Regions from separate parts of the Cupriavidus sp. GW821-FHT07C08 genome, predicted to be linked through region 1. Evidence: predicted binding sites of a transcription regulator. Region 1 holds the regulator's gene; the other holds the start of a gene.

Region 1 (4,346 bases):
TGCGCGACTGGCGAAGTCAGTGGGCACTACCACGAGGAAGCGCAAGTTCTCTGGCGTGACGTCCATTGCGCGTTCGCGTAACGTTCAGCACGCCTAGGCGTGAAGTTGCTTGCGCCTGCCGCTCGCCTGGGCAGCGAATGGGAAGCAGGGTGCGCCCTGCACCGACGGTTACAACGTGCCGCCGGTGCTGGTCGCCGCTAGCCTTCCCCGCGCGCCCTACCCCCGATGCGCTAATCGGATTCCCTTTTTTCAGACGAGTTTCGCCATGTTCGAACGCAGCCGTTTTACGATCGACCAGATCGACCCCGAGGTCTTTGCCGCCATCCAGAAGGAAAACCAGCGCCAGGAAGACCACATCGAGCTGATCGCCTCCGAAAACTACACCTCGCCGGCCGTGATGGCCGCGCAGGGTTCGCAACTGACCAACAAGTACGCCGAGGGCTACCCCGGCAAGCGTTACTACGGCGGTTGCGAGTACGTCGACATCGTCGAGCAGCTGGCCATTGACCGCGTCAAGCAGCTGTTCGGCGCCGACGCCGCCAACGTGCAGCCCAACTCGGGCTCGCAGGCCAACCAGGGCGTGTTCTTCGCCATGCTCAAGCCGGGCGACACCATCATGGGCATGAGCCTGGCCGAAGGCGGCCACCTGACCCACGGCATGGCCCTGAACATGAGCGGCAAGTGGTTCAACGTGGTCAGCTACGGCCTGAACGCCCAGGAAGACATCGACTACGACGCGCTGGAAAAGCTGGCGCAAGAGAAGAAGCCCAAGCTGATCATCGCCGGCGCCTCGGCCTTCGCGCTGCGCATCGACTTCGAGCGCATCAGCAAGGTGGCCAAGTCGATCGGCGCCTACTTCATGGTCGACATGGCCCACTACGCCGGCCTGATCGCCGCGGGCGTCTACCCCAACCCGGTGCCGCACGCCGACTTCGTCACCACCACCACGCACAAGAGCCTGCGCGGCCCGCGCGGCGGCGTGATCCTGATGAAGGCCGAGCACGAGAAGGCCATCAACTCGGCGATCTTCCCCGGCATCCAGGGCGGCCCGCTGATGCACGTGATCGCCGGCAAGGCGGTCGCGTTCAAGGAAGCGCTGACGCCCGAGTTCAAGGCCTACCAGCAGCAAGTGGTGAAGAACGCCGCCGTGCTGGCTGAGACCCTGATCGCGCGCGGCCTGCGCATTGTCTCGGGCCGCACCGAAAGCCACGTGATGCTGGTCGACCTGCGCGCCAAGAACATCACCGGCAAGGAAGCCGAGCGCGTCCTGGGCGAGGCGCATATCACCGTCAACAAGAACGCCATCCCCAACGATCCGGAAAAGCCGTTCGTGACCTCGGGCATCCGCCTGGGCTCGCCGGCCATGACCACGCGCGGCTTCAAGGAAGAAGAAGCCCGCATTGTCGGCAACCTGATCGCCGATGTGCTGGACAACCCGCACGACGCCGCCAACATCGCCAGCGTGCGCGAGCAGGCGGCAGCCCTGACCAAGCGTTTCCCGGTCTACGGCTGATGCATCGAGGCCGCCCATGCGGATTTCGCATGAGCGGCCGGCAGCTCCGCAAGCCGGCGCCCCGCGGCACCGGCTTGCGGGCCTCGCCAACCCGCCCCGCCACCGCAGAACGACAACACGGACAAGGCGACGGGGTTCAACTGAAGGTGGTCCGGCATGAAATGCCCCTTTTGCGGTCATTCCAATACCCAGGTACTCGACACGCGCATGTCGGAAGACGGCGATGCCGTGCGCCGGCGCCGGCGCTGCGAAGCCTGCGACCGCCGCTTCACCACCTATGAGCGGATCGAGCTGTTCTTCCCCGCCATCGTCAAGAAAAACGGCTCGCGCGTGGACTACACCCGCGCCAAGCTGAAGGATTCCATGCGCCTGGCGCTGCGCAAGCGCCCGGTCTCGGCCGAAGCCATCGACGAAGCCATCACCCGCATCGAAGAAAAACTGCTGGCACTGGGCGAAAAGGAAATCCCCAGCAGCCAGGTCGGCGAGCTGGTGATGCGCGAATTGCGCAAGCTCGACAAGATTGCGTATATCCGCTTTGCTTCGGTTTACCGGAGCTTTGAGGACGTGTCGGAATTCCGCGACGTACTGGACGAATTCGCGGTGTCCACCCCTCGGAAGGGGTAGCAAAAGTAACAAAGTCGTTGTTTAATCCCCGTTGCATTTCCGCAAGGCCCGCTGTCGCATATTAAAAGGGCCCGGATTGCAGACCAAAAAAAGAAGTTAACGAAGTCGGACGTCTTTTGACGGGGGTCAGAATGGGTCAACGCTGCCGCGGGGCAGCCGGCTTTGCCATGCTCGAAGCATTGGTGGCAATTGTCGTTCTGGCGGTTGGCGTGCTCGGCGTCGCCAGCCTGCTGCTGAATTCATCCCGCTTCACGCAACAAGCTTCCTACGACACCACTGCCATGCAGCTGGCCACCGAGATGGCCGAGCGCATGCGTGCCAATCCTGCCGTCTCGCAAACCGGCGCGGCTGCGGAAGCCATCACCCCGAACCGCTACTTCATCGACACGGCCACCGGGCAGCCACCCGCGCTCACGGCAGCAAACAGCCCATACGCGATCGCCTGCTCGGGCACGGCGGCCGGGTGCGCACAGCAACTGGCGGATTTCGATGTCGCCGAGTTCTGGGAGCGTGTCAGCATAGGCCTGCCTGGCGGACGCGCCGTGATTTGCCGGGACATGGTCGCGTACGACCAGACCACCGGCTTCTCATGGGGATGCACGCCATCGGCCACTGGCCGCCCGGACGATGCACCGATTGTCATCAAGATCGGCTGGATCTCGCGGCTTGCCGCCAAAACCGTCGCTGCACGGGTCGACATGTCCGATATGGGCACGCGCCCCCAGGTGGTCATCGTGGCCACGCAGGGCACGGTGAACTGACATGCGGAACGCCAGGATGTATCACAACCCCGGCCGGCATCGTCAATTGGGGCTGTCGCTGGTGGAGCTGATGGTAGCGATGACGCTGAGCCTGCTCCTGATCATGGCTGCCGCGGCGCTCTACCTGACCGGGCGAGCCAACTACAACAGCATCGACGACACCACGGCGCTGGATGAGAAAGGCCGCTTTGCGGTGGATACCGTGGTGCGGATCGTGCGCCAGGCCGCCTGGAGCAACTATGCGGGCAACAGCGCGGCGGCCTCGCCCGGCGCCAGCGGGCCACCCGCGCCCAGCCCTGGAGGCGTCATGCTCACGACCACGAGCCTGTCGCCGACCATCAGCGGCCTCGACAGCTGCGGCGCCCCGACGCAAGACCTCGGCAACCCGGCGCAAAACCTCGCGTGTCCTGCTCAACCTGGCGCCGTGAACAAGAGCGATGTGCTGCAGGTCCGCTTCTTCGGTTCCGGCACGCAGCAGGACCGCACCGTTCCGGACAACAGCATGATCGACTGCTCCGGCAACGGCGTCGCCGAGCCGCAGGCCTGGGAAGACGCAGACCTCGCGCGCGGCATGGCGGTTTTCTATGTCAGCAACGATGCCAGCGGCATGCCTCAGCTGATGTGTGGCTATCGTCCACGGGACGCCACCAACAAGGAAATCCTCACGGCGGGCACGGCGTACCAGGCTGTTTCGCTGATCTCAGGCGTCGAAGTCTTCCAGGTGCTCTACGGCGTGGATACGAATTTCGACCAGACCCCGGACCGCTTCCTGTCAGCCACCGAGGTGCTGGCCCTGCCCACCACCTGGCAGAACGTCGTCGCAATCAAGATGGCCATGGTGCTGATGGGCGATACCGCCAGCGCATCGCCTCAGGATCCGCCAACCTTCCGCCTGTTTGGGCGCCTGTTCCCGGGCTCGCCGGGCAACGACACGTCCTTCACGCCAGCCACGCAACTGCAGCGCATGCGACGCCTGTACACCGTCACCGTACAGCTCCGGAACATGGCCACCTGCACCACGTGCTCGCCGACATGAACGCCCGCACCGTGCAGCCCAACCCGCGTGGCATCGCGCTGATCACCGCCCTGGTGATGCTGCTGATCATCAGCGTCATCGCCATCGCCGGTGCCCGGCTGGCCATTGGCAGCAAGCGCATGGCATCGAACCAGCGCGACCGGGACCTGGCTCAGCAAGCGGCCGAGGCAGCCTTGCTGGATGCAGAAATAGACATCCAGGGTGTCGCCGCCCCAACCAGCCGGTCGGCCATCTTCTCCGGCACCACGATGAACGTCCTGCCGTTCGTGGCGGGCTGCAATACGGGTGTAACAGGCGCCTCGCCCTTCCAGGGATTGTGCGACCCGGTGCTCGACGGTACGCCGAACTGGCTCACCGTTGACTTCAGCCAGGCTGGCGCCAACGCACGCACCACCGCCTATGGCACCTTCAC
Region 2 (4,346 bases), on a different contig from region 1:
CGCGCGAGAAACTGGCGCAGGGCCGCTACAGCCTGGTGCTGACCGATATGCGCCTGGGCGACGGCCTGGGCATCGAGATCGTGCGCCAGCTGTCGGCCGCGCCGGAGCGCATCCCGGTGGCGGTCATCACCGCCTACGGCAGCGCCGACAACGCCGTGGAAGCACTCAAGGCCGGCGCCTTCGACTACATCGCCAAGCCGGTATCGCTGGAGCAGCTGCGCAGCCTGGTGTTGAACGCGCTGGGCCGCCAGCAGCGCGACAGCACCGATGCCGAAGCCGCCGCGGCCGAGCAGGCCGCCGACCGCGCCGCGGCCCTGCTGCCCGGCCATTCCGCCGCCATGCAGGAGGTGCGCCGCTCGCTGTCGCGGCTGGCGCGCAGCATGGCGCCGGTGGTGATCAGCGGCGAATCCGGCAGCGGCAAGGAGCGCGCCGCGCGCGCCATCCACGCCACCAGCGGGCGGGCCGCGCATCCCTTTATCGCGGTCAACTGCGGCGCCATCCCCGAGAACCTGATGGAGTCCGAGTTCTTCGGCCATGTCAAAGGCGCCTTCACCGGTGCCGACGGGGAGCGCGGCGGCTTCTTCCAGGCCGCCAACGGCGGCACCCTGCTGCTCGACGAGGTGGCCGACCTGCCGCTGCCGATGCAGGTCAAGCTGCTGCGCGCGCTGCAGGAGCGCCGCGTGCGCAAGATCGGCGCCAGCCGCGAAGACGCCGTCGACGTGCGCGTGATGTGCGCCAGCCACAAGGACCTGGCGGCGATGGTGGCGGCCGGGCAGTTCCGGCAGGACTTGTATTACCGGCTGAACGTGCTGGCGCTGCGCATGCCCACGCTGCGCGAGCGCGGCGAAGACATTCCGGTGCTGGCGCGCGCCATCCTGGACCACCTGGCGGTGCGCTACGGCGACCCGCGCCCCAAGCGGCTGTCGCCGGCGGCGCTGCAACGGCTGGCGGCTTATCCGTTCCCCGGCAACGTGCGCGAGCTGGAGAACCTGCTGGAGCGCGCCTACGCCTTTGCCGAGAGCGAAGAGATCGAGCTGGCCGACCTGGGCCCGCTGGACGCCGGCGCCGAGCGCGCCGGGCTGCTGCATGCCCCCGCGCCGGCGATGGCGCCCACTAACTATTACGCCCCCTGGGGCGCCGCAGGCATGTGGGCGCCGGTGCCGCCGGCCGCCGCGCCCGCGCCGGCCCTGGCAGAGCAGCCACCCGTGGCACCGGCCCCGGCCAGCGCGCCCGAACCCGAGCCCGCCGGCGACCCCGCCGAACGTGCCTGCCGCGGCATCGTCTTCCCGATCGACCTGCCAGCCAGGCTGGAAGCCGTGGAGCGCGAGCTGATCCTGCAGGCGCTGGCGCAGACCAACTTCAACCGCACCGCGGCCGCGCCGCTGCTGGGCCTGAACCTGCGCCAGCTGCGCTATCGCATCCAGCAGCTGGGCATTCGCGAAGCCATGGACGCCGCCGACCGCGGCGCCGTGGAAGGCGAGGGCACGCCATGAGCAAGCCCGCGCACCGCTACTTGCCCGATGCCGACGGCTGGGTCCCCGCCGCGCGCCGCGTGCCGTCGCCCAATTTCGATGAGCGCCCGGCCGGCATGCCGGTGGACCTGGTGGTGCTGCACAACATCAGCCTGCCGCCCGGCCAGTTCGGCAGCGGCGACATCGAGGCCTTCTTCCAGAACCGGCTCGATCCCAATAAGCACCCGTTCTTTGCCACCATCCACCAGGTGCAGGTGTCCGCGCACTTCCTGGTTACCCGCGAAGGTGAGCTGGTGCAGTTCGTCCCGTGCACGCAACGGGCCTGGCACGCCGGGCAGTCGGACTTTTTCGGCCGCGCCCGCTGCAACGATTTCTCCATCGGCATCGAGATCGAGGGCTGCGACGACCTGCCGTTCACCCTGGCCCAGTACGACACCGTGGCCGCGCTGGTGCCCGCGCTGCTGGTCGCCTACCCGGTGCGCGCGATAGCCGGCCACAGCGACATCGCCCCGGGGCGCAAGACCGATCCCGGCCCGCATTTCGACTGGGCGCGCTTCGCCAGGCAGGCAGGCGTGGCGCCGGGCATGTTCCCCTACCAGTGCCCTGGCGCGGCTGGCCAGGTGACGAATCCTTAACCTCATTCCCCATCCCCGTGCGCCCCGTTCCGGCGCACATGCCCTACCTCGGGGTGGGGCTATCGCAACCTCGCAACAATCAAAAAAATTTTTGTGAAATGTGCAGTTGCGAACGGTCTGGCGAAAACCCTTGCGAGTATTAGGCTTGCGGGCATGTGGCGCTGCCGCATCGGCGCAACCGCCCCCGAAATAGCGCTTGTCAAGACTGGTCATTCGGATTCGTTTCACTATACTTAGCCCAGTTTCACGCGTCACACACTATATCTAGTAGTCAAACCGGGGAGCCGGCCCAAGGGCGAGTCAGGGATCACGAAGTTTCGTGCATCGTCTCGAAACCGCCCGCTAAGGCCAGCGAATCACAAGAGTCCCTGGCGAAATGTTCACGTAAAGGCAGTCTGTCCGCCCCGACTTCACGCCGGGAGGGATGTTCTTTTCGCCGCATTTCGCCAGGGACTCTTTTGTCTCTTATTTCCAGGGTAAAAACAGGAGTTCTCATGCAAACGGCCCAGAACGAAATCACCACGGGTGGCGCCGCCGCCGGTATTGCACCGACCGCGCAGCAGACCCCCGCCAACGCCGCCAATACGAACTACCCGGATCACAAGATCATTCGACGCAACGGCGCCGTGGTGGCTTTCGAGCCGTCCAAGATCGCCGTTGCCATGACCAAGGCCTTCCTCGCCGTGAACGGCGGGCAGGGCGCGGCGTCCGCGCGTGTGCGCGAGATCGTCGAGCAACTGACTGACAACGTCGTGCGCGCACTGGTGCGCAGCCGCCCCAACGGCGGCGCCATCCATATTGAAGACGTGCAGGACCACGTGGAACTGGCGCTGATGCGCTCGGGCGAACATGAAGTGGCCCGCGCCTACGTGCTGTACCGCGAGAAGCGCAAGGACGAGCGCGCCCAGGCCAACGCCCAGGCCGTGGCCCGCGTGCAGGAAGGCGGCATCTCGGTCAACGTGACCGATGGCGGCGTCACGCACGTGCTGGACATCGCCGCGCTGCACGCCCTGATCGACAACGCCTGCAGCGGCCTTGGCAACGCAGTGAGCGCCGAGCCGATCCTGAAGGAAACCCTGAAGAACCTGTACGACGGCGTGCCGATGACGCAGGTGTACGACTCCGCCATCCTGGCCGCGCGTACCCTGATCGAAAAGGACCCGGACTACAGCCAGGTCACCGCCCGTATCCTGCTGCACACCATCCGCAAGGAAATCCTGGGCACCGAAGTGACCCAGTCCGAGATGTCCAGCCGCTACGCCGAGTACTTCCCCAAGTTCATCGCCCGCGGCATTCAAGCCGAACTGCTGGACGAACAACTGGCCACCTACGACCTGGCCCGCCTGGGCGCGGCGCTGGACGCTGGCCGCGACTTCCAGTTCAACTACCTGGGCCTGCAGACCCTGTACGACCGCTACTTCCTGCATATCGATGAAACCCGCATCGAAATGCCGCAAGCCTTCTTCATGCGCGTGGCCATGGGCCTGGCGCTGAACGAGAAGGACCGCGAAGCGCGCGCCATCGAGTTCTACCAGCTGCTGTCGTCGTTCGACTTCATGTCGTCCACGCCGACCCTGTTCAACTCCGGCACCCGCCGCTCGCAGCTGTCGTCGTGCTATCTGACCACCGTCTCCGACGACCTGGAAGGCATCTATGAAGCGCTGAAGGAAAACGCGCTGCTGTCCAAGTTTGCCGGCGGCCTGGGCAATGACTGGACCAACGTGCGCGCGCTGGGCTCGCACATCAAGGGCACCAACGGCAAGTCGCAAGGCGTGGTGCCGTTCCTGAAGGTGGTCAACGACACCGCCGTGGCGGTGAACCAGGGCGGCAAGCGCAAGGGCGCCGTCTGCGCCTACCTGGAAACGTGGCACCTGGACATCGAAGAATTCCTGGAACTGCGCAAGAACACCGGCGACGACCGCCGCCGCACCCACGACATGAACACGGCCAACTGGATTCCGGACCTGTTCATGAAGCGCGTGATGGAAGCCGGCGAATGGACCCTGTTCTCGCCCGCCACCTGCCCGGACCTGCACGACAAGGTCGGCAAGGAATTCGAAAAGGCCTACCTGGCCTATGAAGCCAAGGCCGCCAGCGGCGAACTGAAGCTGTTCAAGAAGCTGCCGGCGCTGCAACTGTGGCGCAAGATGCTGGGCATGCTGTTCGAGACCGGCCACCCGTGGATCACCTTCAAGGATCCGTGCAACATCCGCAGCCCGCAGCAGCACGTGGGCGTGGT

Evidence for each region. The regulator NrdR, encoded in region 1, represses ribonucleotide reductase genes. The targets are predictions, from matches to a motif close to CACNANATNTNGTG.
Region 2: the regulator NrdR is predicted to act here: its motif matches at 2,364-2,377, upstream of AC07UK_RS33330 (ribonucleoside-diphosphate reductase subunit alpha).

Annotation. Positions count from the first base shown of each region.
Region 1 covers NZ_JBWKQZ010000003.1:312,171-316,516, forward strand. The annotation lists ZMP/ZTP riboswitch at 1-139, shown strand, start outside; gene glyA (serine hydroxymethyltransferase) at 266-1,513, shown strand; gene nrdR (transcriptional regulator NrdR) at 1,670-2,137, shown strand; gene pilV (type IV pilus modification protein PilV) at 2,269-2,898, shown strand; gene AC07UK_RS06650 (PilW family protein) at 2,915-3,934, shown strand; gene AC07UK_RS06655 (pilus assembly PilX family protein) at 3,931-4,346, shown strand, end outside.
Region 2 covers NZ_JBWKQZ010000037.1:20,418-24,763, reverse strand. The annotation lists gene AC07UK_RS33340 (sigma-54-dependent transcriptional regulator) at 1-1,493, shown strand, start outside; gene ampD (1,6-anhydro-N-acetylmuramyl-L-alanine amidase AmpD) at 1,490-2,107, shown strand; gene AC07UK_RS33330 (ribonucleoside-diphosphate reductase subunit alpha) at 2,602-4,346, shown strand, end outside.